Regions from separate parts of the Clostridium sp. JNZ X4-2 genome, predicted to be linked through region 2. Evidence: riboswitches for the same ligand, from Rfam matches in the RefSeq annotation. Region 2 holds a riboswitch; the other holds the start of a gene.
What was found. A riboswitch is a leader RNA that binds a small molecule or an ion and turns the genes downstream of it on or off. The one in region 2 is predicted to bind S-adenosylmethionine.

Region 1 (16,435 bases), 890 kb from region 2:
AAGAAAATCATAAGCAGAATTGTCATGTTTTTGTTTGTAATTGGCATTGCTTTATCCAGTTCCGCTGGAAATGTATTTGCGGATTCAAACAGTACCGGCGGCATGACTACCACTGCAAATGAAAACAGACTTTCAGGAAATGACAGAATTGAAACATCTTTAAAAATAAGTCAGGATGGGTGGAAATATGGTGCAAATACTGCGGTTATAGCCCAGGGTTATGGCTATGCAGATGCCCTTTGTGCAGCACCTCTTGCAAAAAAATACAATGCGCCTATAATACTTTCCAGGCAGGATTCACTGAGTGATGAAACTATAAGTGAACTCAAAAGGCTTAAGGTGGACAAGGTATTTGTGGTTGGAGGGACAAGTTCCCTTTCTGACAATGTGGAGTCACAGTTGAAAAACATTGGTGTCAGCAGTGTGAAAAGACTTGGCGGAGCAGACAGATATGAAACTTCTGTAAAAATAGCCGAAGAACTGGGAGATGCTGATAATATTGTAGTGACATCCGGAAGTGGTTATGCGGACAGTCTTTCAATAGCATCCATAGCTGCAAAAAAGGGAATGCCCATATTACTGTCTCAAAGTAATGAACTTCCCCAGATAGTGAAAAATTACTTGAAAAACCGGGATATAGCAAAAACTTACATAGTAGGCGGTACAGCGGTTATAGCCGGCAGTCTGGAATCATCTCTTCCAAATGCCATAAGACTTGGAGGTACCACCAGGTTTGATACAAATTTGGCTGTACTTGAAAATTTCAAAGACGACCTTAATTTTGACAATGTGTACATAGCCAGTGGAGACGGCCCCAATGGGGATGAGTTTGCAGACGCCCTTTCCGGATCGGCTCTTGCGTCCACAAAATCTGCACCTATGGTTTTGGTTTACAAAACCCTGAGTACAAAAACCGCAGATTTCCTGAAATCAAATATGTCCAGCAAAACCATGCTTACAGCATTGGGAGGTGCGCTGGTGGTACCGGCTGTAATCGTGGATGATCTGGTTCATTATTTTAACGGTGAGGCTACCAGCGGAGGCATAGGAGATGATACCAAACCCGGTACAGGGGGAGGCGGAAATTCAGGAACCTTTACGTTGGAAATTACTAAGGATAATAATGAAACTGTTTTAAAAAAGCAGGTGTTAAATATAGATGGCAGTAAAACTGCTTTTGATTATTTAAAATCTATGGTGGACAGTGTAGAAGTGAAAAGTGGATATATAAATTCTATTTCTGTAAATGGACAGAGCTATGTGAATAAGTCTGCTCCCGATTTGTCCCATGGTACCAGCTGGTTTATATATGTAAATGAAGGCTTTGCCACTGTAGGTTCCCAGTCTATAAAGCCACAATCTGGAGATGTCATAAGGTTTGATTATCATAATTGGACTTATGAAAATCCTGGCGGAACTGGAGGAGGGTCCGGTGGCTCTGGTGGAAATAATAATCCTCCTAAACAGGATACCCAGTTGACAACGCTGAATGGAGCTGAGGGGCTTAATCTTGTGATCACGGAAAAAGTGGATGGAACTATAAATATACAGGCTAATAGCAGGTATTTAAGCGATTGTATAATCATCAGGCTTTATGATGATAAAGGTAACTTAAAATATATAAATGAATCTTCAGGTGGGAAGATGGATATAGATACTACTTTAGATCCTGGTAATTATACAGGAACTATAAAGGCATCTTCCAGCATGGATAATAAGATTGATATAGAAACATTTAGTGTATCTTGATTTTGGTATAAGGGGTGAATGTGATGAAAAATTTTAATAGAAAATTTCTATCTTTTATAGTATCTGCATTTATGGTAATAGGTGTTGCAGGAAGTACTACAAGTACTGTATTTGCAGATGAGGGACAAACTACCGGACAGACAGATTATATGGATTCTGTAAATGAACTTATAGATAATATAAGTGCTACGGTGAATGATGAAAATAACAATGGCTGGATAGCTGTGGACAGGGCAATTGCAAATCTGGCACTGTACAAGGCTGACAAAGATACAGTATCGAATTATGTAGATAATCTTAAAGAAGCCTTGAAAACTCCAACGATTGGAACATATGAAAAAGGCGTACTTGGATTATTGGCAGAAGGGAAAGATCCTACCAATTTTGAGGGCGTAAATCTTGTAGAAAATATATATAACTGTGATGAGCAGACTATGAAAAATGGAGGAATGAATATTTATTTATATGCTCTTTTAGCTTTAGACGCGGCAAATTTTTATGTACCTCAAAATGCTGTTTGGACGAGAGAAAAACTAATTGATGCTATATTGAGTGATTCCAGCAGGCAAAATGGTGCCTGGTACTCTAATGTTAACCAGTGGACTCCAGGTGCAGAAGAAAAATATGTTATGGATCCAGATACCACAGCTGTGGCACTTTCAGCTCTTGCACCTTATTATTATAAGAATAGTGAAGTGAAATCTGCAGTAGACAGTGCAGTACAGAAACTTTCCGATGAACAAAATGAAGACGGGGGATTTACATCTTGTTATGGCGGGGAAAACTCCAATAGCACAGAAATGGTCATAATTGGTCTTTGTGACAATGGAATAAATCCTACTACAGATAGCAGGTTTATAAAAAATGAGAATCCTATAGATGCTCTTTTAAGATATGCCGTTAGCGATAAATCAGGATTTGGCTATACAGATAGTAATAGTGTAAATGTATATGCCACAAACCAGGGACTGGAAGCATTAGTATCCTATAAACTTTTAACTGAAGGAAAAGGATCTGTATACAAGGGATTTTATGTTCCTGCAACTAGCATAACTTTAAATGAAAGTGAAGATAAATTAGTAAAGGGTGGAAGTGTACAGCTTACAGCATCTTCATTACCTGGTGATGATAAAATTTCATGGAGCAGTTCTGATAATAATGTAGCTACAGTTGATTCTAATGGTAAGGTTACTGCAGTTGGAGAAGGACAGGCCACTATAACAGCTGCTGCTACAGATAATTCCGGCGTAGAAGATACATGTGAAATTACTGTAGTCAAGGAAATAGTTCACATAGAAAATTTAACTGAAAACACCAGCTTTTCTTTGGGAAATGATGCAGACATAAAAATAAAAGCTGAAAATGTATCTTCTCAGGATCAGCCGGTTACACTGATGGTAGCTCTGTATGATGATAATAATAAAGGTAAATTTATCAATCATGTGAGTGTAAGTCAGTCTATAAAAGATGCTGAATCATCTACAATAGATGCATCTATGCAGATTCCATCTACGGGAAAATATACATTAAAAGCCTTTGTTTTGGATGACAAGGATAATCCACTTTCTGATACTATAGAAATACCTATAAACTGATATTTTGGGGAATACTTAAAGAATGGCTGCTGGATTACAGCCATTCTTTAAACAGCTTAAAGGAAGTGAAAATCCATGACTTATAAAAATAGAGAAAATTCCAGATACTTCATTGATTTTAAACAGTACCATGTGCTTACAGCTTCTCTGGTTTTTATCTCCATGATGATGATAATATTTTCAAATGACAATCCGGTAGTACTTGCATCTGTATATGTATTTGTTATATCCATGATATTATTCTGCAATGAAAAACATAAATTTAAAGTGGCACTCTATTATTTTGTACCCATTGCCTTTTTTATAATTCTATTAAATGTGCTCTTTGTGAGTTCAGGAAGAACGACACTATTCTATCTGTTTCATAAAAGATTCACACTGGAGGCCTTTGTATATGCAGTGGTGATGTGCTTTAAGTTCCTGGCGGTTATATATCTGTTTTTGATATTGGAACTGATGATTGACTCCGACAGGGCCGTTTCCTATTTTTCCTCCATAATGCCAAAGTCAACCCTTATGCTGATGATAAGTTTCAAGCTTATACCCAGCATGAAGGATAGATTTAAAAATTTAAAAGAAATATATGAAATAAGAGGTGTGGTATTTCACAGGAAAAAAGCCAGGGAAAAAGCTGCAAGTTATATTCCGGTGATGTCAATATTGCTGGAGGATTCCATGGAAGGTTCCTTTAACATAGGAGAAGCGGCTTATGTCAGGGGATTTTTAAGTGGAAACAGAAGCGTTTATGAAAGGCAGAAATTTAAAAGCAGGGACTGGCAGGTAATAATTTTAAACATAACTCTCATTGTATTTTATGGAATAGCACAGTTTAAAGGATGGGCAAAATTTGATATATACAATGGTGTAACCATTGTGAACTTCATAAATATTGGTATAGCTGTTATTTTTGCTTTTATAGTGGCTATTTCACTAACAGTAATATTAAATGGCGAGGAGAGGGAATATGGCATATATAGAGATTGAAAATTTGAATTTTACTTATCCTATGGAAAAGGAAAGGTCTTTGAAAGATATAAATCTATCCCTTGAGAAAAATGATTTTCTGTTAATAGCGGGGAGATCCGGATCCGGCAAATCAACTCTTGCCAGGGCAATAGTGGGGACAGTTCCCAATTTTTACGGTGGAACTATAGGCGGAGAAATAAAAATAGACGGCAGATTTTTAAAGGATATGGATCATAAAGAAAGAGCCCAGAAGGTGACTATGGTATTTCAGGATCCGGAAAAGCAGCTCATGATGAATAAAGTTCACAGGGAAATAGCCTTTGGCCTGGAGAATATAGGAGTGGATGAAAGGATAATAAAGAGAAGGGTTTATGAGGCACTTCAATTTTCAGGAATACTTCATCTGGCTGACAGGGATATAACTTCCCTGTCGGGTGGGGAGAAACAAAAGGTGGCAGTAGCCTCTGCACTTGTATATATGCCTAACTGCATAATTCTGGATGAACCCACTTCACAGCTGGATCCTTCTTCTGCAGAGGAAATGCTCAATATAACAAAAAAAATAAATGAGGAACTTGGTATAACCATAATAGTAATAGAACAGAGGGTGAACAGGTGGTTTGATACTGTAGATTCCATAGCCACTATGAATGATGGTACTTTGGAATTATTTGAAGATAAGAGTGATTTCTATTACAATTGTAATAACAGACAGTTTATGTTTATGCCTGATTATCTAAAGTTTTTCAAAAAGATGAACTTTGATAGTATGCCAAGGGATTTTAAAGATGCCAGAGTCAAGATTTTAAACAGTTCTCTCAGTATCAAACCAGAAAATGAAGTCGCTGCCACTGAAGATCAGAACAATGTGAAAGAAGTGCTTTCTGTAAAGAAATTGAACTGTAAATACAGTTCAAAGCAAATTTTAAAAAATATAAATTTTACTGTAAGAGATGGTGAATTTATTGCCATAATGGGAGCTAACGGTGCAGGAAAAAGCACTCTTTTGAAAACTATATTGGGACTTAAGGAGTATGAAGGCACAATAAAGCTCTATGGAAAAGATACTTCGAAAATGGATATAAAACAGATAGCCAGACACATAGGCTATGTATCTCAAAATCCCAATGATTATCTGTCCAAGGACAGTGTTTATGAGGAAGTCAGATTTACTATGGACAATTATGGAATATACGATGGAAAAGTAGTGGAGAATATTCTAAAAGAACTTGAAATATATGATTTAAAAGATAAAAATCCAAGGGATTTAAGCGGAGGTCAGCGTCAGAGGGTGGCTATAGCATCCATACTTGTTCTGCAGCCGGATATGATTTTCTTGGATGAACCCACGAGAGGCCTTGAAAGCGGGCTTAAGTATAAATTGGGAAAATTGCTTCAGAAACTCAATAAAAAGGGTACTTCCATTATTCTTGTAACTCATGATACGGATTTTGCCAGTAATTTTTGCAAAAGGTATATGGTCATGTTCAACGGCAGTATTGTAGCAGACGGCGGCAAAAAGCAGGTACTGGGGGACGGAATATTTTATACCACTTCCATGAATAAACTGCTGAGAGACAAGGACAGCAGTATATTCACACTGGAAGAAGCCATTGGAAGGTGTTCAATATGAAGAAATTAATTATTGCTGTTACTTCTGCTATAATTATAGTGCTCATGGTACTTACAGTTAAAAGCAATTTTCAGACGGGAATTTCACTTATATGTACTATAGGAGTTTTTGCAATACTTTTTATGAGTTATTTTTATTTTGAAAAGAGTCACTCAGGCACGAAGGAAATTGCAATTATAGCTACATTGAGTGCTTTTGCAGCTGTTTCCAGAATAATATTTGCGGTAGTTCCCAATGTAAAGCCCATAACTTTTCTGGTGGCAATTTCCGGTTTTGTATTTGGACCCTATGAGGGGTTTCTAATTGGAAGTACATCTGCATTTTTGTCAAACATATTTTTTGGCCAGGGACCCTGGACTCCATGGCAGATGTTTTCCTGGGGCCTTGTGGGAATTGTTTCCGGAGTTTTGGGAAAAGATGATAGAAAAGTTTCCGCTCTTAAATTTTCAGTCATATGTTTTTTATTTGGATTCATGTTTGATTGGATTATGAATCTTCAGTATGTGCTAGCTTTTGTAAAGCCCATAAAATTTTGGACTATTGTAGGTGCCTATGCTTCCGGATTGACTTTTGATATTCTGCACGGCACCAGTTCATTTGTATTTTCCATTATATTTTACAAAAGATTTTTACCGGTACTTCAGCGTTATAAGAGAAGATTAATTATAAGTTATACGGGTATTAAAGGGGGAGATGGAATTAATGAAAAGTAAAAAGAAAAAGTATGCAGTCATTATATCTGCCGTTGTGGTCTGCGTGGTGGTATTTGCATTTGCAATCAAGGCCCAGAAAATCTATACAAGTACTACTACAAATAAGCAGATGAGTGCTGAAAACACTCAGGGAAAGTCTAAAGATGTGTATAAATCCGATAAAAGTGAATCTGAAGCTAAAAATGGTTCCCAAACTTCTGCAGCATCCGGTAAAGCAGCTGCAGCATCTGATTCAAATAGTTCAAATACGACTTCAAAAGGAAATAGTCAAGCAGGGCAGGCTGTTTCCAGCCAGTCAGGCTCGGCCCAGACATCCGGCACAAATGGTACAAGTTCCCAGAAACCAGCAGAACAATCATCTATTGAAATTATTGATGCCATACATGGAAATACAGTAGTTTTACAGAAGAATCTGGACAACATAGATGGACAAACTGTGGGATATATAACTCAAAAAGCTCTGGATGAAGCTAAAATAAATTATACCACTAAGGGAACCGGGTCTACTGTCTATTTTTCAGATATAAATGGATTGAAGGAAAAAGCAGAAGGCCCACTATCCGGCTGGTGTTATTATGTAAAGAAAAAAGGACAGTCTGAATTCAGCAAGGCAAGTGTTGGAAGCGGACAATATGTGTTAAACAGCGGCGATGCTGTAATCTGGAAGTATGTTGAAAATGGATACAGCAACTAAGTTGTATTTATTAAAATAACTGTATACGGGAGGGAAAAGATAAAATGTTAAGATCAAAGATAAAATATGCTGTCTTGGGGACAGTAATAAGCTCAACATTGTTGGTTCAGCCTTTTTTTGCAAAGGCTGCCTCAGCAGATAAATCCATAACTGACCCGGATAAATCCTGGACCATAAAATTCAATCAGTATGTAGGTTTTGACGATGAGACAAAGAATGCCATAACTGTAACGGATAGTGAGGGCAATGTGCTATCCACCAATATAAAATTGCTTGATAACAACAAGATAGAAGTAGATGCTCCAGAAGGCGGATACAAGCAGGGTGAAATCTATACTTTAAATATAGGAAGTAAAGTTCATTCTGTAGGAAGCAGATATTTAAAAGATGATGCCAGGTATACCTTCCAATTGAGCCCTGCTTCCCAGGATTATAATTATAAATCCCGGGTGGAAAATGCACTTAATACAACTGTAGACAGAATTTTAAAAGATGGAATCGAAGATGATTGGCAGGCATTTGTGGTATACAAGCATGGAAAAGAAGTTCCTTCAAGTTATTTGACCTCTCTGAAAAATACTTTGAGTTCGGCAAAAGCAGATTCTTTAGATCCTACAGACTATGAAAGAATGACAATTGTTCTATCATCCATAGGGCAGGATCCCACGAATTTTGGGGGGGATAATTTAGTAGAAAAAATATACAACAACACAAATATGGACAGTCAAGGGGTAAATGCATACATATTTGGACTTATAGCTCTGGATTCCGGGAATTTTGACCTGCCGGACAATGCGCTGCTGAACAAAGATAAATTAATTGATAAAATAATATCTTCCAAGACAGCAGATAATGGATGGAGCATCACTGACAAAGCGGATACGGATATGACGGCCATGGCTCTCACGGCTCTGGCACCTTATGCAGATAGGCAAGATGTAAAACAGATTATAGATAGTGGAATTGAAAAACTTTCTTCCATGCAGGACAGTGATGGAGGATATTCTTCCATGGGTACAGAAAACAGCCAGAGTTTATCCCAGGTAATAATAGCTCTCTGCAGCAACGGGGTGGATCCTGCAGGAAGTGAGTTCACTAAAAATGGCAGGAATTTAATGGATATGCTTTTAAGCTATCAGGTTGACGGAGGGTTCAGCCTTGACAAACAGACCGGTTATAATTCCCTTTCAACTGAACAGGCTGCTGAGGCTCTGGAAGCCTATAAGCTGTTCAAGGAACAAGGCACTGGCATATATGTATCAAAATAGAAGAATAAGTGCGAAAAGATGATCTCTATATTGTATAGAGGTCATCTCTTTGCATTTCTTTGCATTTCATCTTTTTCAATGAGTTTTATGTTGTAAAGCTAAAAATATAAATCCCAGCCTTCTTCTTTAACCAGGTAATCTGTCCATGCAGTATTATTTTTTGATTCAATTATATATTTAATATCCTTTAATTGATGTGTCAACCATTTTCGAAAATGTCCCAAAATAAGTGAAACATTAGCACCAATAATCAATTGGTGCTCTACTTATTTTAAGTCCTAATTTTAGGTACACTAAACATACCTACTGCTTGATATTTTTTTAAAAAAATGCAGAGGTCGTTTTTGAATCTATTTATTTTAAATTAACATTAGCAAGTCTTACTTGCCCTATGCGCTTGCTTTTCTAGATATGCTTGGAATGATGCTTGCTTCCAAGGGTGACTCATTGGTGGCAGGTAGCGCTTATGTTTTTTAGGGTTATCTTCTACAAAATCAAAATTCTTTGACTTAGTTTCATGAACCTGTAATTCTTCTAAACCATATATTTTATTGCCTACACTGACGTATAAACCATCATTAAAGGCTTTTATAACTAAGGCATCAGTACCTTTTCTAAAGTAAATAGGATGGTTGTTGGCATCAACAAGTTTATAATACTTATTATTGAATTTTACACAATGTCCACAATCAATCTTACGATCTGCTAAAACAGCAAGTGTTAAATTAATTTTATCAATAGATGGTTGTTTTTCAAACACAGATTTGGTATGATTGATTTCAAGAGCAAATTTGGTATTGAATTCTTTTATGTAGTGATTCAAGAATTCATTTGCCTGTTCCAGGCTTGTTACACCTGCTAGCTCAAGTTCTAAGGGTAATCGTGATTGTAATGTTTGGAATAGGCGTTCTACACGACCCTTTGCTTGAGGGACACTACTAGTTTTAATTTCAATACCTAATTGTTTGCAGGCATATCCAAATTGTGTAAAGGTATCCTCCTCTGTAGTTGGAGCTTTCTTTTGTTTGTATTCAAATACAGTTCTTCGATCAGTGAATAACATATATGGGATACCGTATTGTACAAGAATCTGATTCAATACATTGTAATATCCTTTCAGGGTTTCCTGTTCATCAAAGTACCCGCCAACAATAGCACCAGTTGAATCATCAATGGCTATGTGGAGCTGGGATTTAGTGTTTCCAAACCAAAGATGTAAAGATGCATCCATCTGGATCATTTCACCAAAGTAAGCACAACGTGGTCGGCGCGGATGAGCGTCTTCAATAGCAATAATGGATCTATCAATTTCTAACTTATCGTCTGTGGATAAATTGGAACTTTTTTGTTTCTCTAGTAATTCCATTTTCACCCTCATTTTCGTAACACGACAGGCTTTGGGAGATATGATATGTTCAGCCATAAGGATTGTGTTAATAGTGCTAGGAGCAATAGAAATGCCTTCATAAGCAGCTAAAAGCTCAGAGTAGTGTGTAAAGTTTGCTCCATGATATTTAGTTTGATATAAATCAATAATTTTACGTCTAGTCTCTTCTGAAAAGCAATTGATAGGCTTGCGGCCTTTATTCCCGTGGACAAAGAAATCCTTGCCCTTAGCACAATATCCATTTACCATTCTATTCACATGTCTAACAGAACAATCAAGACGAATAGCAGCAGCTTTCTTATTACCATTGGTTTCTACTAATTTTTTAATAATCTTATATTTAAAATCTTCTTTCATACTTAATTCTACCTTTCTAATTATGTCCACCTCATTTCTTATTGTCATGAGGTATATTCTAACATTATTTTTTATTTATTTGGGACATAATCGCAAATGGTATACTAAGACATTATCACAAATCAATCATATTATATATTTAATATCCTTTAATTGATGTTGACAAAAAAGATAAAAGCTTGTATAGTATATACAAGTTATACATAGACTGTTTAGCTGGAAAAGCTGGAGGTCAGATTTTAATTGTGTATTTAATTTAATAGTGGATTCTTATCAAGAGTGACTGAGGGACTGGTCCTATGACGTCCAGCAACCTAAATGCGATTTATTATATTGTATTTAACGGTGCTAATTCCAGCAGGTTAAACCTGAGAGATGAGAAATGGAATTGAGCTTCTCATAGGTTTACTATAAGAGGTTTTTTGTGATTTTAGATATAATTTTAAAATGATGTACTTAGTTGACCAGATATACTAGAGACTATGCAGGTTCATTTATTGAATGCTGCATGGTCTTTTTTTAAAAAAATTTTTTGAAATAAGAAAATAATTTCGGGTATTAATGTGAGGTTGTGGGGAATTGAGATTAAAGAGATAAAATTTGATTTATGAGCTGGAAATTGAAGTGGCAGAATTATTGAAAAGTATAAGAAATTATAAATAACATTTAAATTGGAGGATGATTTTATGAGTAAGGAATTTAGAATAGGGACAAAAGCTGTACAATCTGGATATTTCCCTAAATCAGGAGAATCAAGAGTAGTTCCTATAGTACAGAGCACATCTTACAGGTATGACACATTTGATGAAGTTGGAAATGTTGCAGCAGCAAAAACTCCGGGATATTTATATACAAGGATAGGAAATCCTACAGTTACTGATCTGGAAAAAAAATATGTGGAATTGCAGGGCGGAATTGAAGCAGTAGCAACATCTTCAGGGCAGTCTGCTGTGGTCTATTCCATAATAAACATAGCTAATGCCGGTGATAACATTATTGCAAGTTCCAAATTATATGGGGGAACTTATAATCTTTTTAATGCAATTTTGCCCAAGTTAGGTATCAAGGTATCTTTTGCTGATCCGGAAGCCTCTGAGGAAGAAATACTATCTCTTGCTAAAGAAAATACTAAGCTTATATATGGAGAAACAATAGGAAATCCAGGGCTTAATGTTCTTGATTTTGATAAGTTTTCATCAGTGGCAAAAAAACTGGATATACCATTTGCTGTAGATAATACTATTGCTACTCCTTATTTGATCAATCCATTTGAATATGGTGCCAACATTGTAGTACATTCAACAACTAAATATTCAGATGGACATGCAGTAGCTTTAGGTGGAATAATCATTGATGGTGGTAATTTCAATTGGGCAAATGGAAAGTTCCCTGACTATACAACTCCAACAGGGCCAACTGATTTAATATTTGTAGATGAATTTAAAGAAAGAGCATTTTCCGGTAAGTTAAGAGTAAATCTAGTTGAAGAGTTTGGTGCAGCACAAGCTCCGTTGAATGCATTCTTAACAATTTTAGGATTGGAAACTTTGCATTTAAGAATGGAAAGACACTGCTCAAATGCATTAAGTCTGGCTAAATACCTCTCAAGACATCCTAAAGTTGAGTGGGTAAAGTATCCTTATCTGAAATCGGATAAGGAGTATGATAGAGCTAAAAAATATTTAAGAGGAGGTGCTAGTGGGATTTTGACTTTTGGTGTAAAAGGAGGTATTGAAGCGGCAAAAAAAGTAGGGGAGAGTTTAAAGGTGGCTTCCATAGTTGTTAATCTGGGAGATGTGAGAACATATGTGATTCATCCTGCAAGTACAACACATATTGCACTTAATGAAGAGCAGCAGAGATCTGCAGGTGTAACACCTGAATTGATTAGAGTATCTGTAGGAATTGAGGATATTGAAGATATAATAGCAGATTTTGAACAAGCTCTAGATAAAATCTGACATATGCAGATTAGAAAAATATATTCTCTGGAGGTATATATATTATGTGTAACAGTATAGAATATAAATCTGAAACGTTTTTTTACAGAGATCAGCAGAATGTAAAACTTTTTACTAAAAAATGGTTGCCATGTGATGAATCTAGAATAAAGGGAATTATACAGGTAGCACATGGAATGGGTGAAACTGCTGATTATTATAGGGAATTCAGTGTGAATATGGTTAAATTGGGTTTTGCCGTATATGTTAATGAAGCCCGTGGTCATGGGAGGACAGCGGGAAACATAAATGAACCATCTTATGAAGAAAGTGCAGGTTATATGGGTGAGGATGGAATATCGTGGATGGTAGAAGATATTAAATTATTAACGGATATTATAAAAATTGAAAATCCAGGGTTACCAAATTTCCTTTTAGGACATAGCTTGGGATCTGTGCTGGCTCAGATATATGCATATAAATATGGAAGTAAAGTAAATGGGATTATATATTCTGGAACTACCGGGCCAATTGATGGAAGAAGAATAGAAAAATTGATTGAAGTAGTGGAAGAAGAGGTTGCCCAGGTTGGAAGAAAGGGTAAAAGTGTAAAAACTGCAGATTATTTTTTTAGACATTATAATGATAAATTTCAGCCTGCAAAGACAGATTATGACTGGCTCACCAGTGACTTCACCATGCTTGAAAATACATTAAGCTCTCCTTATGCAGCCATAGATTATAAAGTTGGATATTATGAAGATTTCATCTATGCTTTAAAAAATTTGCATAGAGAAGAAGTTATTAAAAAAATACCTAAAGATCTGCCTATAATTTCCATATCGGGAAATGATGATCCTTTTGGGAACTACGGAGAAAGCATAAAAACACTATTTCAGACATATAAAAAATTTGGAATAAAGGATACAACATATAAAACATATAAAAATGGAAGGCATGAGATGCTGAGGGAAGTGAATAGAGATGAAGTAATCAGGGATCTATATAATTGGCTGTGCAGCCATATATAAAAAATAACTATAAATTGCTCACTGGAAAACCGGAGGCTTTAAGCAAAACATTTAATTGCTTAAAGCCTTTTTTATAAAAAATAATTTATAATATGGAGGAAGATAATATGGTATATGATAATAATTCGGGACTAAAATTGAAGTGCTTGGAATTTAAAGATTTATTTGCACAATCTATCGCAACTATTGGACCGTCAGGTGGGCCTTTAGTAGCAATTCCCATGGTAGCAGCCAGTGCGGGAAATGGAACATGGCTATCTTTTGCTATTGCTGTTATAGGAGTGATTTTTATAGGTAAAAATATTAACTGTTTTGCAAGAGAATATTTAGGAACAGGGTCGTTATATGGATATATCATAAAGGGTATAGGACCGAGATTCGGTATAATTGGTGCATGGGCACTTGTTATTGCATATATTGCTTGTGCTGCTTCAGTTGCACCTTTATTTGCCAGCTACTTAAATGTAATTATAAATCCAATTGGTATTTATATTCCATCGGTATTGATTATTGGTATAGTTTCATTTGCAGCTTGGTTTTTAGCATGGAAAGATATTTCTTTATCATCCAAGGTTATGCTTTATATTGAGATTGCTTCATTGATAATAGGGGTCATACTTGCTTTTATTGTAGTTTTTAAACTAGGCTCAAATGTGGATGCAGCACAATTAAATGTAAAAGCATTTTCTGGTTCAGGAGTTATGCAGGGTACAATTCTGGCATTTATGTGTATGGTAGGTTTTGAAAGTGCAACTATGCTTGGAGATGAAGCAAAGAACCCTTTGAAAAATATTCCTAAAGCGGTGACATTAAGTGCCTTTATTGCAGGACTTTATTATATTGTTAATTCCTATGTGTATATATCGGCATTTAGGTTTTTAAATGATAAATATACCACAAGTCAGGCTCCTGTGACAGAAGTGGCGGCTCATTTTGGAGTATCCGCATTAGCGGTATTATTGACAATAGGTGCCGTTGTCAGTTCTCTTGCAGTGGTATTAGCCAGTATAAATGCTGGTGCCAGAGGATTATATGAAATGTCTAAAAACGGTATTTTAAATGAAAATATATCAAATACACATAAAAAAAATAGAACACCTCATGTGGCAATAGGTATTGTATCTATTATAACATTTGTAGTACCTACAATTTTAACTTTATCAAAAGTTGGGCTGTCGGGAATTTGGGGATTAGTTGGCAGTATAAGTTCCTTGGGGTTTTTAACCACTTATCTATTAATTGATATAGCAGCTCCCATATTCTTGTATCATAAAAAGAAGTTAAGGGCAACAAATATAATTATATCAGTAATTGGAGGCATTAGTGTGCTTATACCGTTTATAGGCAGTGTTTATCCAATTCCAGCATATCCTAATAATCTACTTGTTTATATTTTTATTGTATTACTGGCCAGTGGTTTTATCAGGTTTTTATGGAAATGCAGAAAACAACCGGATATTATCTTAAATATTAACCGGCAGCTTGATGATAATTATAATAGCTCCCAAAAAGAAAGGGAAGGCCAATATAAAGACAAACATAATATGGCCATATAAGTTATCACCTGGAAAGTGTTTACAAAAAAGTCATCACTATTGAGGTGCTGACTTTTTTGCCTATTCAGTGGCCGAACTTGAAAGCTTTCTTCATGCCACTTTTTTGAGAAATTTTATTTTATTTGAGGAGATGTTTTCCGTAAAGATAAGATTAAAAACTATGTAAAGTTATAATTTCATATAATTTTAATATAAATAATATAGTATACTATAAATTTTGGTCAGGGTGGTAAATATGTCTCATAGAAAGGTAATTGAAGATTATTATTGTGATATAAATAACCTGACAGATTTATTGTCTAAATTGACAAACTGTTATAGATTGCTGGTGGGAGGTGCGGGAGAATTGAATTCCATTGCAGCGGCACATAAAAAGGATGTTAAGGATGCACTGCACAGGGCAGATGAGCTGGGTGATGTAATTGACAAGATCATAAATGCAATAGATAAATCTACTGTGGAATATGCTCAGTACTGTAAAATGAGGACTGAAATTATAAAGAAAAAGATGAAATTTGAATATATAGAAACAGAAATAGATGAGGAATTGTTCATCAATAGTCTGGATGAGATAGATAACGACATGAAAGAGGAATAAGTATAAAAGTTTATCTATACTTATTTCTCCTTTATGATTTTATAAATTAAAATTTCTTGAATCTATGTTTGCATATCATCAAATAGGAAAGTACTATAATGAGTAAGATTGTAGCTTCTTGGGGAAGAGGATGTCTTATTGTGATTAAACAATAAAGTGCCATGAACATACCTGCAAATGTTATTGGGATTCCAAAGAATTCTCCGTCAAATTCAGTGACATTAAATCTTGCCAGTCTGTATGCCCCGCATATTGGCAGTAACAATACCAATATATAACCTAGCAAACCCATACTGGAAAAATTATAAAGATTAAAGGCAAGAACCGAAGGCGCCACTCCAAAGGAAACTGAATCTGCAAGAGAATCCAATTCCTTACCCAAATCACTGGATACATTTAGAAATCTAGCAACCCTTCCATCATATCTATCAGCTAAACATGCAAGCAGTATGAATAAACCGGCCCATATATAATTTTCTTCAAAAGACATCATTAGAGACATTATACCGAAACTAAGATTACCAAGGGTAAATGCATTTGGTACAGTGCTTTTAGCTATTTTTATTTTAGCCATAGTAGATCACTCCTTAAAATAACACCAGGGTTAACGCATGAGTAAACAAAGTGTTAAAATGCCTAAAATAGTAAGTTTGGAGCTTCTTTTAAACATATTATTGTGGTATTATAAATCATATAAATTTATATGAGGTAAAATACCATGGTAAAACGTAAAATGTTAACACATTATTTTGGACTTATAACAGATCAAAGACAGGATACAAAAATTAAACATAACCTAACATCAATATTATTCATAGCTGTAGTTGCAACATTAGCAAATTGTGACAGCTGGGTGGCTATAGAAGATTTTGCAAACGACAGGATCGATTTCTTCAAAAAATATCTGACTTTGCCATATGGGATACCTTCTCATGATACCTTGCAAAG
Region 2 (16,435 bases):
AGCAGGCGAAAATCTGTCCGTTGATTTAAGCAAAAGCAATTTTAGAAACATAAATGAGCTGGAGCCTCTGTTTCAAAGTTATGAAAAGAGGTATCATTTGTTTAAAATAAATTTCATAATAACGGATGGCAGGGACAGGGTTATTTATAAATTCAGGCAGACGCATATAGATGTGAATGAATTGAGAAAATTCATGGTAGATACTTTTAAAGGAAAGAATGTAGGAGGTAACGTTACACATTACTTTAAATTTTCCTATACTGTTCCCTTGAAAATAAATGACAGAATATATATGCTGTGGATTACAGGTGTTCCCTTTAATGCATTAAATGACACTTCCTTTAACTGGATGAGTAAAAGGGGGCTTGTACTTATGCTTTGTCTATCAGTATTCATATTTTACATGATCACTATGTCAAAAATGAAATATATAAAGGAAATATGCAGGGGACTAAATAAAATTGCAGGTGGAGATATAGAGTTTAGAATAATGAAAAAAGGTCATGATGAGCTGGCAGGTATAGTATCCAATGTAAACTACATGGCAGATAAAATACAGGAGAAAATCACGAGGGAGAAAAACATTCAGAGATCCAAAAGTGAACTTGTAACAAATGTTGCCCATGATATACGCAGTCCCCTTACCAGTGTAATTGGCTTCCTTGAAATTGTGAAAAACAGTGAATACAAATCTGAAGAAGAGATGAAGAAGTTTATAGATATTGCATTAAAAAAAGCCGGATCCATGAAAAGACTTACAGATAATTTATTTATGTTTACTAAATTGGATAGTCTTAATATGAAGTCGAGTTTTTCAAGAGTATGTATTAATGAGTTAATTTATCAAGTGGTGGATGAATTCTCCGTTATTTTTCAAGAAAACAATCTTGAACTGGAAGACAATATAATTTCTGAAAATTTAATGGTGAATATAGATGTAAACATGTTCCTAAGGGCCCTTAACAATTTATTTTATAATGCACTGGAATATAGTGTAAAACCATCTAAAGTGAATGTAGCTCTGGGTAAAGAAGATGACAAAGCTGTAATCTCCATAAGCAACAGCTGTAAAGATTTAAATGAAGAGAACATAAAGATGATTTTTGAAAGATTTTACAGAGCTGATAAATCACGGTCAAGCCCGGATAACAATTCGGGGCTTGGGTTATCCATAGCTAAAAGTATAATTGAGCATCATGGAGGAAAAATAACTTCCTTATACAAGGATGACAGAATATGCTTTAAAATATCCATGTCAGCGGAGAAAAATAAAATAAGGTTAGGGTAAATAATGGTTAATATTGCAGCTGATAATTTAATACCATTTATTTTGATTGTACGAATTAATAAGGTAGATACTTCTGTTATAAGAAGATCTACCTTGAAAAACTTTTTGCTTATTCAGTTTTTATTCCTAATTTTTAAATTCTTCTTCTGTTGGAGCAGTCCGTTTGTTGATGCCAAGAACAAAATAGCCTATAGTAACGATGATGCAGAATACAGCTCCAATCAATAAAGACATTTGCGTTTCGGAGTTAAAACACATACCAATTAAAACTAAGCAAAGATACACTACTACAATATAGTTGCCATATGGGAAAAACTTTGACTTAAAAGGGTGTGCTGCCATTTCGGCTGCATGTTCTTTTCGAAATTTTAATTGACTGATGCACAAAACAAGCCAGGGAACCATACCTGGAAGAACGCTGGCACTATAGATATAAACAAATAATTTAGAATTTGGATAGATATAGTTTAAAACTACACAAAACAGTAAACAAAGCAAAGTTATTTTAATAGCATTTGCTGGTACACCATGTTTGGTTACCTTGCCGAGAAATTTAGGAGCTTGACCATTTCTTGACAAAGTATAAAGCATACGTCCACAGCTGTAAATTCCGCTGTTGCAGCCAGACATTGCAGCTGTCAGCACTACGAAATTTATGATACCAGCAGCAGAGGAAATCCCAATCTTAGCAAATGTCAGAACGAATGGACTGCCAAGAGTACTGATTTGATTCCATGGATAAATAGTTACAATTACAAATATAGCACCAATGTAGAAAATTAATATACGCCAAATTATATTTTTTGTTGCTTTTCTCAATGTGTTTTTTGGATCCTGTGCTTCGCCGGCCGTGATACCGATAAGTTCTACACCTTGATAAGATGCTGTTACCAGACATAAGGCAAATAACCAACCTTTCAAGCCACCAGCGAAGAAGCCGCCGTTTGCTGTAAGATTTGTTAAACCAATGGCTATACCATGATTGCCCAAGCCAAAAAAAATCAAGCCAAATCCCACTAGGAGCATAGCTATAATTGTAACAATCTTAATCAAAGAAAACCAAAATTCAAATTCACCATAGAACTTAACTGAAGTCATATTAGCAGCAGCTATAATACCTACGCCGATTAAGGCCGGAATCCAGGACGGTAAAGTTGGAAACCAATAATTCATATAAATTCCGATGGCAGTAATTTCCGACATGCCTACAGCTATCCACATAAACCAGTAACACCATGCTGTTATATAGCCAGCCCAAGGGCATATGTACTTTTTTGCATAATTTGCAAAGGAACCAGTTAGTGGTTCAAGATAAAGCATTTCTCCCATAATTCGCATAACTACATACATCACCATGCCGGCCACTCCATAAGCCAACAGTACTGATGGCCCAGCCCATTTGATTGTGCTAGCCGATCCCATAAACAGGCCTACACCAATTGTACCGCCTAAAGCAATTAATTCAATATGACGTGCTTTTAGGCCCCGTGATAATTCTTTTTTTTCCACTTAAAATATCTCCCTTCAAGATGTCTATTCTTATCGGTATTATACATTAAAAGGATATAAATTTCAAATTTATCAAAATGAAACTAGGATATCATTATGAAATGAAAATAATCTCATAATGATATATTTTGCACTTTTGAATTGATTTGAGCAATGCAATTTGTGGATATTTTCATATTAAGAGGTATGTAGTGCTGTATTGACAAGATTTCTGTACATATTGATGCTTTTGGCACGAATATTGCTGCTTAAGTTAATTAAAATCACTATACATCAAGTAATTCTTATTTATACTCAGGATGACAATGAGTTTTACATATATGTAGGAAAAAAGATTTAGTATAAAATGAAAAGTTTTTAGATAGGAGGAAATTTGATGGAAACAATTATTCAAGATTACTGGGACAATAGGGCGGATACATACAGTGAAATGATAAATGAGGATATGAACAGTTTCAAGAGAAAGTGCTGGAGTGAAATTATCAGTAATAAAATGGGAAATAGAAAAGATATAAGGGCATTGGATATAGGTACAGGCCCTGGTTTTTTTGCAATAATCATGGCACAGATGGGATATGAAGTAACTGCAGTAGATGGTTCCTGCACAATGATCAAGGAAGCCCGGGAAAACGCAGAAGTGGCAGGAACAAATATAAATTTTATAAAAGGAGATGTGGAAAATCTCAATTTATCTCCAGAGAGGTTTGACTTGATTATAAGCAGAAATGTCACCTGGACATTGAAAAATCCGGTTAGAACCTATGAAAATTGGTTTAAACTTTTAAGGCCAGAGGGGAAGTTAATTATATTTGATGCCAATTGGTATCTGAGATTGTCATGTCCTGAACTTCAGGAGCAATATGTAAAGGATATGGATGAGGCCCTGAAACTGGGCTATGATTGTAAAACCTATGAAAAACAGAGGAAAATATGTGAAGATATTGCAAGGGATCTTCCCTTGACTTATGAATTACGTCCTGCATGGGATGAAAAGGTATTGATGAAGTGTGGGTTTTCAAAGGTTGATCTGGAAAATGATATTTCAGAGAAGATATACACTGAAGAGGAAAAAACGGCCTATAGAAGTACACCTATGTTCAGCATATGTGCCTGTAAATTGTAAACAAGTATACTCATATTGAAGGGCATTACTAAGAAGGGGTGACAAAAACAAGTTGCAGAAATACATATTGAAAAGATTGATATATTTAATTCCGATTTTATTTGGAATTACATTTTTAACATTTGCCCTGACGTATTTTTCACCGGGTGATCCTGCAGTGCTTATGCTAAATGCCACAGGGGTAACTCCTTCTCCGGAACTTGTAGAGAAAGTGAGGGGTGAATTGGGACTTGACAGACCTTTTCTGCTTCAGTATTTTAGCTGGCTGTCCGGTGTGATTAGAGGAGATTTTGGCATTTCCTACAAGTACGATAGGCCGGTGCTGGATTTAATATTCGAGACACTTCCGGCTACTTTTAAACTTGCGGTGATGTCCATGATTCTGATGCTGCTCATAGCACTTCCACTTGGTATTTTATCTGCACTTTATAAAAACAAGCTGGCTGATTATGTAATAAGAACTGTATCATTTTTTGGCATATCCATGCCTGGATTCTGGGTTGGCTTATTGTTAATGTATATATTTTCATTGAAGTTAAAAGTTTTACCGGTTATGGGTGACTCAGGATGGACAAGTATTATACTGCCCTCGGCAACTTTGACTGCTGCAATGGCATCAAAATATACAAGGCAGCTGAGGGCCTCCATACTGGAGGAAATATCCCAGAATTATGTAGTTGGCGCCAAGTCGAGAGGAATTGGTAGATGGTGCATATTGCTGAAGCATGTACTCAAGTGCTCTCTTTTATCAATTATAACTTTGCTGGGTTTGTCTCTTGGATCACTTCTTGGAGGAACAGCTATAGTTGAAACTATTTTTTCCTGGCCAGGAGTGGGGAAACTTGCGGTGGAGGGTATATTTACCAGAGATTATCCGCTAATACAGGGATATGTGGTGTGGATGACATTGATCTATGTATTTGTCAATCTTGCTGTAGATATTTCATACTACATTTTAGATCCTCGTATCCGATTGGAAAAGGGGGCTTGATATGAAGAGATTTGAAACATTTTTAAAGGATAATAAATTGTTTGTATTTCTCTGTATACTGGCATTGACTTTGATTGCGGCAGCTGTCACAGCACCTTTCCTGGCACCTAATGATCCCTTTAAAACCAATATGGCAAATGCTCTTCGGGGAAGAGACGGCAGGTTTCCACTAGGTACGGATAATCTTGGAAGATGCATTTTTTCGAGACTGCTCTATGGAGGTCAGGATTCTCTGAAAATGACTTTCAGTCTTGTTGTATCCGTATTTATAGTTGGCACGGCGGTGGGAACAGCAGCGGGGTATTTTGGAGGACTGGCCGATAATATTATAATGAGATTTTCCGATGTTTTTCTTGCCTTCCCTGGAATTATTTTTGCCATTGCAATTGCAGGAGTGCTTGGACCTAGTTCTATTAATACAGTTATAGCTTTGATTGCAGTAAATTGGGTAAAATATGCCAGGGTGAGCCGGAGCCTGGTCATGGCTGTAAAGGAAAAGGAGTATGTTAAATTGGCAAAAATGGGTGGTGCCAGAGAATATCAACTGATCTTGAAATATGTAGCACCCAATATAATATCACCTCTTGTGGTAATGGCCACCATGGATATAGGTACTATGATGCTTGAAATATCCTCCCTGTCATTTTTGGGACTGGGTCCCCAGCCGCCTACTCCAGAGTGGGGTTATATGCTCAGTGAAGGCAGAAATTATATGCAGACCTCACCAGAGCTTATGATATATCCCGGCATTGCCATATTTATAACCGTCATGATATTTAATTTACTGGGAGATAGTATGAGAGACATACTGGATCCTAAAAAATAACATTGAGGAGGACTTAGTGAAAATGAAAATAAAAAAATATCTAGCAGTTATACTTTCAATGATTTTTTTATGTGCAGGTTTTATAGGGTGTAAAAGTGAGAGGACTGCTGAAAAAAGTGACAATGGACAATCAAAAAATATTGTATTTGGAGTAAATCAGTTTCCCAGCAATCTGGATCCGGCAGAAGGATTCAACGGCTGGTTTGTTTCCATGTATGGTGTAGGAGAGACACTGGTGAAGCTTGATAAAAATATGAAAATAGAACCACTGCTTGCCGATTCATGGAAAAGAGTGAATGACTTGACCTGGAAGTTTCATATTAAAGATGGAGCTAAGTTTCAAGATGGTACACCTGTTAACGGTAAAACTGTAAAGGCTTCTCTGGAAAGGTCACTGAAGTTAAATCCAAGAGCAGAGTCAATATTACTTATAGATTCTATAACAGAAGATGGTCAATATGTTAGTATAAAAACAAAAACCCCCTATGAGGCATTTTTGGGAAACATTGCAGATCCCGTTGCCATAATAGTAAATACCAGTGCTGCAAAGGATACATTTACCAAGGCTCCTGTGTGTACAGGACCTTTTAAAGTTAAATCCTATGTTCCAGATTCAGAAGTGGTGGTGGAAAAGAACAAAAGCTATTGGGGAGATGAAGTCAAGATAGACGGGGCAACTTTCAAGTATATCAAAGATGCCAATACCCGGGCAATGGCGCTTCAGTCAGGAGAAATTGATGCGGCACAGAGTATTTCAAGCCACAACATATCTTTATTTGCTGATAAGTCCAAATACAATATAGATAAGATTACCAGCCTGAGAATAATAATGTCCTATGAAAATCTGAACAATGAATTTTTGAAGGATCCTGCAGTCCGCAAAGCCATAGCTCTGGGAGTGAATAGAGAATCCTATGCCAAAGATGTTTTAAAAGGCACTGCTGAAACTGCAGTTGGACCTTTCCCTAAATCCCTGCCCTTTGGAGAAAAAAAACTTAAGGCATATAAATATGACAAGGATGGGGCAGTCAAACTTTTAAATGATGCAGGATATACGGATACTGACGGAGATGGTATAAGAGAAAAAAATGGGAAAAAGCTGGAATTGAACCTGGCATTTTATACAAGCCGTTCCGAGCTTCCGGTAATTGCACAGGCAATGCAGTCCGAGCTTAAGGAAATGGGCATAGCTGTTAAACTGCAGTCCTATGAATCAGTAGCCAATGTGCTTAAAAGCGGCAGCTTTGATCTCTGCTTGTATAGCGTGAATACTGCAACATCGGGAGATCCACAGTCTTTTCTGGAATTGTATTTCAAGACTGGAGGAAGTGAAAATTATGGTAAATACAGTAATACTGAAGTGGATTCTCTTATTGATAGGCTAAAAAATGAAAAAGATACTCAAAAAAGAAATGATATTGCCATAGATGTAGAGAAAAGATTGCTGGAGGATAATTCCAATATATTTTTAGTTACGCCAATGCTTAATCTGGTAAGCAAGAGTAATGTGAGAGGGCTGACAATGTATCCTGTTGATTATTATCTGCTTAACAGCAGTGTGAGTATAAAATGACAAGTAAAAGTATATTGGATATAAAAAATATATCTATAAAATACGGAGAACAGGCACCTGTGGTGGAAAATTTAAGCATGACAGTTAAAAATAAAGAAATAGTTGGAATTGTAGGTGAAAGCGGCAGTGGAAAATCCACGATTATAAGGGCTGTACTTGGACTTTTGCCTGCAGGAGCAGCTGTTTCCTCAGGAAATATAATTTTTAAAAATGAAGATATTTTCAATTATTCTGAAAGAAAATGGAGAGAAATACGGGGAAACAGAATGGCAGTGATATTTCAGGATTCAGGCGAATTTTTGACTCCTGTAAAAAAAGTAGGGAATCAATTTGTAGAAACTATAAGGAGTCATTTTCGTATTTCAAAAAAAGAGGCTTTTGATAAAGCTGTTTTCATGATAAAAAAAATGGACATGGCAGATGCAGCTGCTGTAATGAATTCATATCCCTTTCAGCTGAGCGGCGGTATGAAACAGAGGGTTGCCATAGCCATGGCCATGGTTATGAAACCTGAACTTCTTCTGGCAGATGAACCTACCAGCGCTTTGGATGTAACTGTTCAGGCCCAGGTTGTGAAGCAGATGGCTGAACTCAGAAAGAATTTTAATACAAGCATAGTGCTGGTTACCCATAACCTGGGAGTAGCAGCTTATATATGCGATAAAATAGGAGTAATGCAGGAAGGAAGGCTGGTGGAGTGGGGAACTAAGGATCAGGTGATAAATAATCCAAGAAACAAGTATACTATGGAATTATTATCGGCGGTACCTGAATTGGAGGGATGCGATTTTGGAGGAAAAGAAGCAGCCTATACTGGAGATTGAAAATCTTACAAAACAATTTGAAATGGAGGATAAAAGAAAGCTGACTGCAGTGAATGATGTTAGTTTGAAATTGTATAGGGGAGAGTGCCTGGGACTGGTTGGAGAAAGCGGCTGCGGTAAAAGTACTCTGGCCGATATGATGGTTCATCTTGAAGAACCTACTTCTGGAAAGATTATTTTTAAAAAGCAGGATATTACAAATTTAAGAGGAGAAAAATTGAGGCAGAACAGGAGGAAAATTCAGATGATATTTCAAAACATCTCTGAGACCTTCAATCCCCGGATGAAGGTCTGGGAAACCATAGTTGAGCCTCTTTTGAATTTTAAACTCATAGATAAGCACAGTGCCCGTAAAAAAGCGGCAAAGCTTCTTGAAACAGTTGGCATGAGTGAAAATTTTGCAGATAGATATCCCCATCAGCTTAGCGGAGGACAGCGGCAGAGAGTGGCAATAGCAAGGGCGGTATCCTTAAAACCTGAAATTATAGTATGTGATGAAGTCACTTCAGCCCTGGATGTTTCCGTACAAAAGCAGGTTCTTTCTCTCCTTGCGGATCTGCAGAGGAAAGAAAAATTGTCCTACATTTTTATCTGTCATGATCTGGCAGTGGTAAAAAATATAAGTCATAGGGTTGTGGTTATGTATCTTGGAAAAATTGTTGAAATTATTGACAGCTGCAAACTCACTTCAAGTGCATGCCATCCTTATACAAAAGCCCTGCTGTCATCCGTGCTGTCTGTTAAAAAAGCTGATAACAGCAGAATAGAAATAATTAAAGGTGAGCCGCCAAGTCCTTCTTGTCTACCTCCAGGATGCAGTTTCAGCTCCAGGTGTGAAAGATGCGGTGATGTATGTTTGAAAGAAAAGCCTGAATTAAAAGTAATAGGAAAAAGTCATTTAGTGGCTTGTCACTTATTTGATAAATAATGTATAGGCTGCGTACATATTAGGGAAGAAAGGAGTTTTGTTTTATGCAAACAGTAAGAGCAGGAAACATGTCTGCTAAAACAGGAGAAAAGATATCAGAATATGTAAATGTGAAAGGAACAGAAATAGACCTTCCGGTTACAATTATTTGCGGGGAAAAAGAGGGAAAAACTGTGTTTATCTCCGGAGGTGTGCATAATGCAGAATATGGAGGAATAGAGACAGCTATCGAGCTGGCCTCTGAGATTTTGCCCTGTCAATTGACGGGAAATCTTTAGGTGGAAGTTTAATCTTTGTATCACCTAGGTGTGGAATCCTGCTGCTTTATATGGCACTTTTGTCTTCGGTATCACTGGTAATATGGTCGGCTTTGTATAAATACAACAAGGTCTGCAGAATAGCTGTATACAGTTTTATGATACCTGTGTTTGGAGTCATATTATCGGCCATTTTACTTGGAGATTCCATATTGAAGGTGAAGACTCCGGGAGCATTGGTTTTAGCCTGTATTGGTATATGGATTGTTAATGGTAATGAAAATTAATATGGAATTATACTCAGAATATCTATTTCTTCATGTAAATATTTATATTTTTATATATATTTGACCAAGAATGCTTGCAAAACATTACTGTAACATTATTTCGTTTTGAGCGCTCTTTTACTATTTCAGCCATGTTGTGTCCTATGTAATCTGTAAGAACCATTACTAAATCCATATTTGATGGAATAATTATTTTTCTGTCACCCTTTTTTCTCCCAGTTACATGTATTATTTTATTAAATCCATTTTCTCTTAACTTGTTTTTTATGCTTGCAATTCTGTCTCCGCCCACTACTAAAATCCCCATTAGTTATACCTCCAATTTGCATTTTATTTTTATAATATAATTAAAAAAGCTATTTTCCTTTAATAAGAAAAATAGCTTTTGATAACAATTTTTTAAAATTAGCATTTTTCTTATCTTTCAAAGTGATCCAATTCACTTTGCAGGAATTAACACCGGTACATATAATATGTCCGGTTGTCGGGTTTCAAAGGGCCAGTCCCTCCACCGCTCTTGATAAGAGAACATTATTAAATTATATAAATTTTATTGTACTACAATGTGATTCACAGTGCAAATAAATATTGAAAATTATTTTTACCAATACAGATTTCATGATGTTTAAAATGATGGTGAGGGAAAAGTGGACTAAAGGGATGAATTAGGAATTTTACAAATTCTCATAATAATACTATGAATTTCTATTATATGCTTCTTTGAAATGTATAAACTAATATAGAGGAGATGATATTTATGTCTAGAAGAAATAAAATACTGGTTCCGGAAGCTAGAATTGGTATGGAAAAATTAAAAATAGAAGCAGCCAGGGAACTGGCTGAAAAGAACAGAGATCCTAATGCAGTAAATAATTTTTCCATAGGCGGACAGATGGTTAAAAAAATGGTTGAAAAATATGAAAAAAAATTAAAATAATATTAAAAGCCCGTCCCAAGAGGATAGGGCTTTTTAACTTCATTCAATTTATTTATAAATGTGAATCAAGTCAGCTGGAAAATAATTTTGATTTTTCAGTTACCTTCCATTGTTTTTTCAATGTTTAAAATAAAATCACTGGCTTTTATATCTAAACTTTTGCAGATTCTAAAAATGATATTTAAAGTAGGATTTCGCTTCTGGCGCTCGATCATGCTTATATAAGTTCTATCAATATTACATTTGTGAGCAAGATCTTCCTGTGATAATCCACATTTTATTCTGCGGTTTTTTAAAGTTATAGCAAGTGCACTTTCTAATGTCACGTAAACCACCTCTCAAATTTAATTTTAAAAAAAATGTTGCAAATTGTCATCATACTATAGTCTACAGCAGAGAATTTTTGTGATATAATTTAAAAGTGTTTTGAATTATAAGCTTTAATTTGTTATTTATTAAGAAAGGCGGTTTGAAATTTACGTGATGGATGATAAGGTAAACGATTTAAGAGAGAGATTGCATAAATTAATTGAGGAAAAGGCAGATTACAGGGAAATATTAAAGGTAAGCCAAAAATTAGATAAATATATAAATCAAGTCCTGAAAAGTACAAGCAGTTAATTATATAAAAAAGCGGAGATCTGCCTTTTTTGAGGTATAGGCAGATAGTGAATGTACTGGATTCAGCAGCAGGCAGCGGACTTGTCAAAAATAATGTTAAAATAGTGAAAGGCCTCATCTCAAAAAGATGGGGCTATATTTCAAATATAATATCTTAATCAAATCTTAATGGGTTTGATAAGTGTTTCTTTAAAAATAAATACTACAATTTAATTATAATGAAAATTAAAAAAATAAGGAGATATTTTACATGAAGAAAAAATATAAAATTTTAATTATAGTATTTATATTGTTTATTGTGGGTATGGTATCTTTAAATGTATTGAGAAAGCCCAACACGGCATTAAATAAAGGAACTGCTGGAATTGCTGTAAAAGTGACGCCAGCAGATTGGAAGGTTAGAAAATTAGATAAACTGCCACAGTTAACCTCAAGTTTTAAAAACAGTAAAGTAATGGATTTACGTTCAAAGGATCTATCAGAAGCTGATATTGGTGGGAAGGAAAAAGAACTTTTAAATTCAAGTTTTGATAGTAAAACAAAATGGCCCCAAAATATCACATCAGTTTTTTTACCTGAAAAAATTATGTCATTAGGGAAAAATCCAGGACTTGGGATAAGGACTGTCCATAATTTGGGAGTAAATGGGAAAAATATTGGTATTGCAATAATAGATCAGCGTCTTCTTGTAAATCATGATGAATATAAAGATAATGTAAAATCTTATGAAGAGCTCCATTGTGGACGTGAGACTTCAATGCATGGAGCTGCAGTAGCTTCAATAGCTGTTGGTAAAAAAACGGGTATTGCTCCAAAATCTGATTTGTATTATATAGGGCAAGATCCTATTGATATATGCCAAAAATCAAAAGCCAATTTTAATTACACTGCTCATGCCATAAACAGAATAATAGAACTCAATAAAAAATTACCTCGAGGTAAAAAGATAAGGGTTATTTCCATTTCAATAGGATGGGGCTCAAGAGATGTGGGTTATAATGAAGTGGTAAAAGCGGTGGACAGGGCCAAAGAAGAAAATATATTTGTAGTTTCATCATCACTTAAAGATACTTATGGATTTAAATTTAATGGGCTTGGAAGAAACCCTCTGTCTGATCCTGATGCTTCTTCATCTTATACTCCAGGTTTATTCTGGCAGAACGAATATTATGAAGGAAAATATAATTTGAATAATACATTGCTTATTCCCATGGATTCAAGATGTACAGCAAGTCCAACAGGATACAAGGATTATGTTTTCTACAGGGAGGGTGGTTGGAGTTGGTCAATTCCTTATATAGCGGGTATTTATGCTCTTTCTTGTGAAGTGAAGCCGAGTATAACTCCCGATGAATTTTGGAGGACAGCACTAAAAACCGGAAGTACCGTTAAATTTGGTAAAAATAGTAAATTATGTAGTTCAGCTAAGATAATTAATCCGCTAAAATTGATTCAAAGTTTAAAAAACAATTCATGAGAATTTTCTATGTTATAATCCTGATAAATAAATTCAGTAGATAAATTTACAAAAACATATTGACAAAGGCAGAATTATTGCTAAAATAAAATTAGCACTCAAGTGATATAAGTGCTAACAAAAAACATTTAAATACTTATCAACTCAAGTATTATTTAAGTTAATACATATTAGATATATTAGATATAATTGAATTGAAAGGAAATGATAGAATGGCTGTAAAAGAATTTAAGGCAGAATCAAAAAGACTGCTTGATTTAATGGTTAACTCAATTTACACAAATAAAGAAATATTTTTAAGGGAACTTATATCAAATGCCAGTGATGCAATTGACAAGAGTTATTATAGGTCACTTGTTGACGAAAATGTCAGTTTCAACAAGGATGATTTCTATATCAGAATTACTGCGGATAAAGAAAAAAGAACACTTGCAATTACCGATACAGGTATAGGTATGACAGAGGAGGAACTTGAAAATAATCTTGGAACTATTGCAGAAAGCGGTTCTTTTGCATTTAAAAGTCAAAATGATATAAAAGACGGAGTGGATATCATAGGTCAATTTGGAGTTGGATTTTATTCTGCTTTCATGGTATCTGATGTAGTAACTGTAAAAAGTCGTTCCATTAATTCGGATAAGGCATATAAATGGGAATCAAAAGGTGCAGATGGATATAATATTGAGCCTTGTGAAAAGGAAACCGCAGGTACTGAAATTATATTAAAGATTAAAGAAAATACTGAAGATGAAAAGTATGATCAGTTTCTAGATGAATATAAAATCAAATCATTGGTTAAAAAGTATTCTGATTTTATAAAGTATCCAATTAAGATGATGGTAAAGAAAAGCAGACCTAAAAAGGATAATGACAAGGAGCAGGAAGATTATTTTGAGGATGAAACTTTAAATAGTATGGTACCTATCTGGAGAAAAAATAAAAATGAATTGAAACCTGAGGATTACGATCAATTCTATATGGATAAGCATTTTGGTTATGACAAACCTCTCAGGGTGATACACTCAAGTGTTGAAGGAGTGGTAAGTTATAGAACTTTGCTTTTCATTCCGGCCAGGGCACCTTATGATTTTTATACAAAGGAATTTGAAAAAGGATTGGAGCTTTATTCAAATGGCGTTTTGATAATGGAAAAATGTGCTGACTTATTGCCGGATTATTTTAGCTTTGTGCAGGGTCTTGTGGACTCAGCAGATCTTTCACTTAATATTTCCAGAGAACTTCTTCAGCATGACAGGCAGCTTAAATTTATTGCAAAAAAAATAAAGGATAAAATAAAAGATGAACTTCTTTTGATGTTTAAAAATGATCGAGAGAAATATATTGAATTTTATACCAGCTTTGGAAAACAGCTTAAATATGGAGTTTATTCTGACTTCGGAGCTAACAAGGAAGTGCTGCAGGATTTACTGATGTTTTATTCTTCTACGGAGAAAAAGCTTGTAAGTCTTGATGAATATGTTTCACGTATGAAAGAGGATCAAAAGTATATATACTATGCAGCCGGTGAAAACATAGAAAAAATTGAGAAATTACCTCAAACTGAACTGGTTAAAGATAAGAGTTTTGAAATATTATATTTTACTGATGATGTGGATGAATTTGCAATTAAAATGCTTGCAAAATATAAGGAAAAAGAATTTAAATCTGTTTCCAGCAAAGATTTGGGTTTTGATTCCGATGATAAGGAAAGTAAAAAAGAAACTGAGGAAAACAAGCAGCTGTTTGATTTTATGAAAGAGGTGCTAAAAGATAAAGTTAAAGAGGTCAGGGCATCCAATAGATTGAAAACCCATCCTGTCTGCCTTGCAAATGAAGGGGAAGTGTCTATTGAAATGGAAAAGGTACTTAATATGATGCCAAATAATCAAAATATCAAAGCAGATAAAATCTTGGAAGTAAATACTAACCATGAGATGTTCAAGGCAATTAAAAAAGCATATGCAGAAGATAAAGACAAATTAAAAATGTATTCCAATCTGCTGTATAACCAGGCACTCCTAATTGAAGGACTTCCTGTAGAGGATCCCGTGCAATTTGCAAATGATGTGTGCTGCTTAATTAAATAATTTATAATTCAATGTTACAGGCTTTGCTTTTATGGCAAAGCCTGTATTTTTATACTTTGCAAATAGATAAATAATAAGAAATCTGAATTAAAAAGTTGTTAGGATAATCAAATTATAACAATGAATATAACAATTATCTCACATTTTTAAAATTCTCTAACAAAATGCCATAACTGGTGTCGTAAGATAAAGGTCTATTTAAGTAACTTTAAGGAACTATTGATAGAAAAATAGACAATTGGTATAGTTATTGCTGTGTAAAATGTTAATAGTAACCTGATTGTTTCTATTTACATGAAAACAATTAAATAGTATACTTATATATAGTAGTAAATTTACTTCTATATATTATACATAATAGTATATTTACTACTAAAGAATTAATTAAAATTCCTTCAGGAAAAATAAAAATATTATTTCTATACTAATTAATAGTAGGTATAAATGAGTATGCTGGATAAACCCTTGAAAACGGTTTAAAAAATATTAATTGTTTTTAAGTTATCAATTTTTAAAGCAGATAAAAGGGGGTGATGTGAAAATAAAAAGCTATGTATAAAAATTTTCACTAAAAAACTTTAAAAAGGAGATTGAAAAAAATGATAAAAAAGATTTGTAAATTAATTACTGGATATTTTCCGGTGTGGGTGGTTATAGGTTCAATTTTATCTTTCATATTCCCGGCTCATGTTAAGCCTTTAAGTGCCTATACTGCTTACTATTTAGGAACTGTAATGTTCTGTATGGGTCTTACCATGACAACTGATGATTTTAAACTGGTATTCTCCCGCCCGCTTGATGTACTCTGGGGTGTGGTACCACGTTATCTTATTATGCCTTTTGTTGCATTTGCAATATCAAAACTGCTGCACTTGCCAGCTCCTATAGCTGCCGGACTTATTCTAGTTGGATGTTGTCCTAGTGCTGTTGCTTCAAATCTTATGACATTTTTGTCAAAAGGGGATGAGGCACTTTCAATTACTGTTTCAAGTGTAAACACTGTTCTGGCACCTATTCTCACACCGGCAATTTTCTTGATGCTTGCAGGTTCAATGGTTAAGGTGAATGCAGCATCAATGCTTCTCAGTATTGTAAAAAGCGTGGTTGTTCCCGTTTTCCTGGGAGTATTAATTCGTAGAATTGCGGATAAACCAGTTCAGAAAGTTGTGGAGTTTGTACCCGTAGCATCTACAATTGCACTTATGTTTATTATAACAACAGGTGTTGCTGTCAATGCTGAAAACCTTGCCAGCGTAGCATTCATGGCCTTTTTAGCAGTAGCACTTCATAATGCGACTGGATTATTCCTTGGATATAATGCTGCCCGCAGATTGGGTAAACTCAGCAAACGTAAATCCAAAGCAATTGCATTTGAAATAGGTATGGAAAACTCAGGACTTGCAGTTACTCTGGCTTTAATGAACTTAAATCCTTTAGCTGCTATTCCAGGTGCAATTTTTAGTGCTTGGCATAATGTTACAGGATCTACACTGGCAACTTACTGGGCTAAAAGAGCAGAGAAAGACGATGCTGAAGATGCCAAAGATGCTAAAAATATTGGAACTGAAAATGGTGTAGTTTAGAAAAATTATGCAAGATGGTATTGATAATATAATTTAAAACTGTATTATATACAAAAAGAAAGATTTGTTGGACTTATATAAAAACTTCAAATAGTACAAAGAGTTTACGCAGCTTATGTGAACG

Region 1: another riboswitch for S-adenosylmethionine. It lies ahead of ACYUJ6_RS15130 (O-acetylhomoserine aminocarboxypropyltransferase/cysteine synthase family protein); the one in region 2 lies ahead of ACYUJ6_RS10800 (DUF2325 domain-containing protein).

What each region holds. Positions count from the first base shown of each region.
Region 1 covers NZ_CM142685.1:3,135,660-3,152,094, reverse strand. Annotated here, with positions in the region: gene ACYUJ6_RS15170 (cell wall-binding repeat-containing protein) at 1-1,749, shown strand, start outside; gene ACYUJ6_RS15165 (Ig-like domain-containing protein) at 1,773-3,344, shown strand; gene ACYUJ6_RS15160 (energy-coupling factor transporter transmembrane component T) at 3,420-4,328, shown strand; gene ACYUJ6_RS15155 (ABC transporter ATP-binding protein) at 4,309-5,943, shown strand; gene ACYUJ6_RS15150 (ECF transporter S component) at 5,940-6,656, shown strand; gene ACYUJ6_RS15145 (DUF4430 domain-containing protein) at 6,646-7,350, shown strand; gene ACYUJ6_RS15140 (prenyltransferase/squalene oxidase repeat-containing protein) at 7,395-8,618, shown strand; gene ACYUJ6_RS15135 (ISNCY family transposase) at 8,989-10,362, opposite strand; SAM riboswitch class I at 10,630-10,744, shown strand; gene ACYUJ6_RS15130 (O-acetylhomoserine aminocarboxypropyltransferase/cysteine synthase family protein) at 11,049-12,323, shown strand; gene ACYUJ6_RS15125 (alpha/beta hydrolase) at 12,368-13,333, shown strand; gene ACYUJ6_RS15120 (APC family permease) at 13,441-14,889, shown strand; gene ACYUJ6_RS15115 (hypothetical protein) at 15,125-15,487, shown strand; gene pssA (CDP-diacylglycerol--serine O-phosphatidyltransferase) at 15,534-16,061, opposite strand; gene ACYUJ6_RS15105 (ISAs1 family transposase) at 16,206-16,435, shown strand, end outside.
Region 2 covers NZ_CM142685.1:2,250,204-2,266,638, reverse strand. Annotated here, with positions in the region: gene ACYUJ6_RS10850 (HAMP domain-containing sensor histidine kinase) at 1-1,288, shown strand, start outside; gene ACYUJ6_RS10845 (amino acid permease) at 1,415-2,797, opposite strand; gene ACYUJ6_RS10840 (class I SAM-dependent methyltransferase) at 3,174-3,920, shown strand; gene nikB (nickel ABC transporter permease) at 3,973-4,911, shown strand; gene nikC (nickel transporter permease) at 4,913-5,737, shown strand; gene ACYUJ6_RS10825 (ABC transporter substrate-binding protein) at 5,760-7,310, shown strand; gene ACYUJ6_RS10820 (ABC transporter ATP-binding protein) at 7,307-8,134, shown strand; gene ACYUJ6_RS10815 (ABC transporter ATP-binding protein) at 8,100-9,062, shown strand; gene ACYUJ6_RS10810 (hypothetical protein) at 9,107-9,340, shown strand; gene ACYUJ6_RS10805 (EamA family transporter) at 9,316-9,606, shown strand; gene ACYUJ6_RS10800 (DUF2325 domain-containing protein) at 9,629-9,913, opposite strand; SAM riboswitch class I at 10,021-10,133, opposite strand; gene ACYUJ6_RS10795 (small, acid-soluble spore protein, alpha/beta type) at 10,364-10,543, shown strand; gene ACYUJ6_RS10790 (helix-turn-helix domain-containing protein) at 10,639-10,869, opposite strand; gene ACYUJ6_RS10785 (aspartyl-phosphate phosphatase Spo0E family protein) at 11,027-11,164, shown strand; gene ACYUJ6_RS10780 (hypothetical protein) at 11,194-11,322, shown strand; gene ACYUJ6_RS10775 (S8 family serine peptidase) at 11,415-12,641, shown strand; gene htpG (molecular chaperone HtpG) at 12,854-14,728, shown strand; gene ACYUJ6_RS10765 (bile acid:sodium symporter family protein) at 15,328-16,311, shown strand.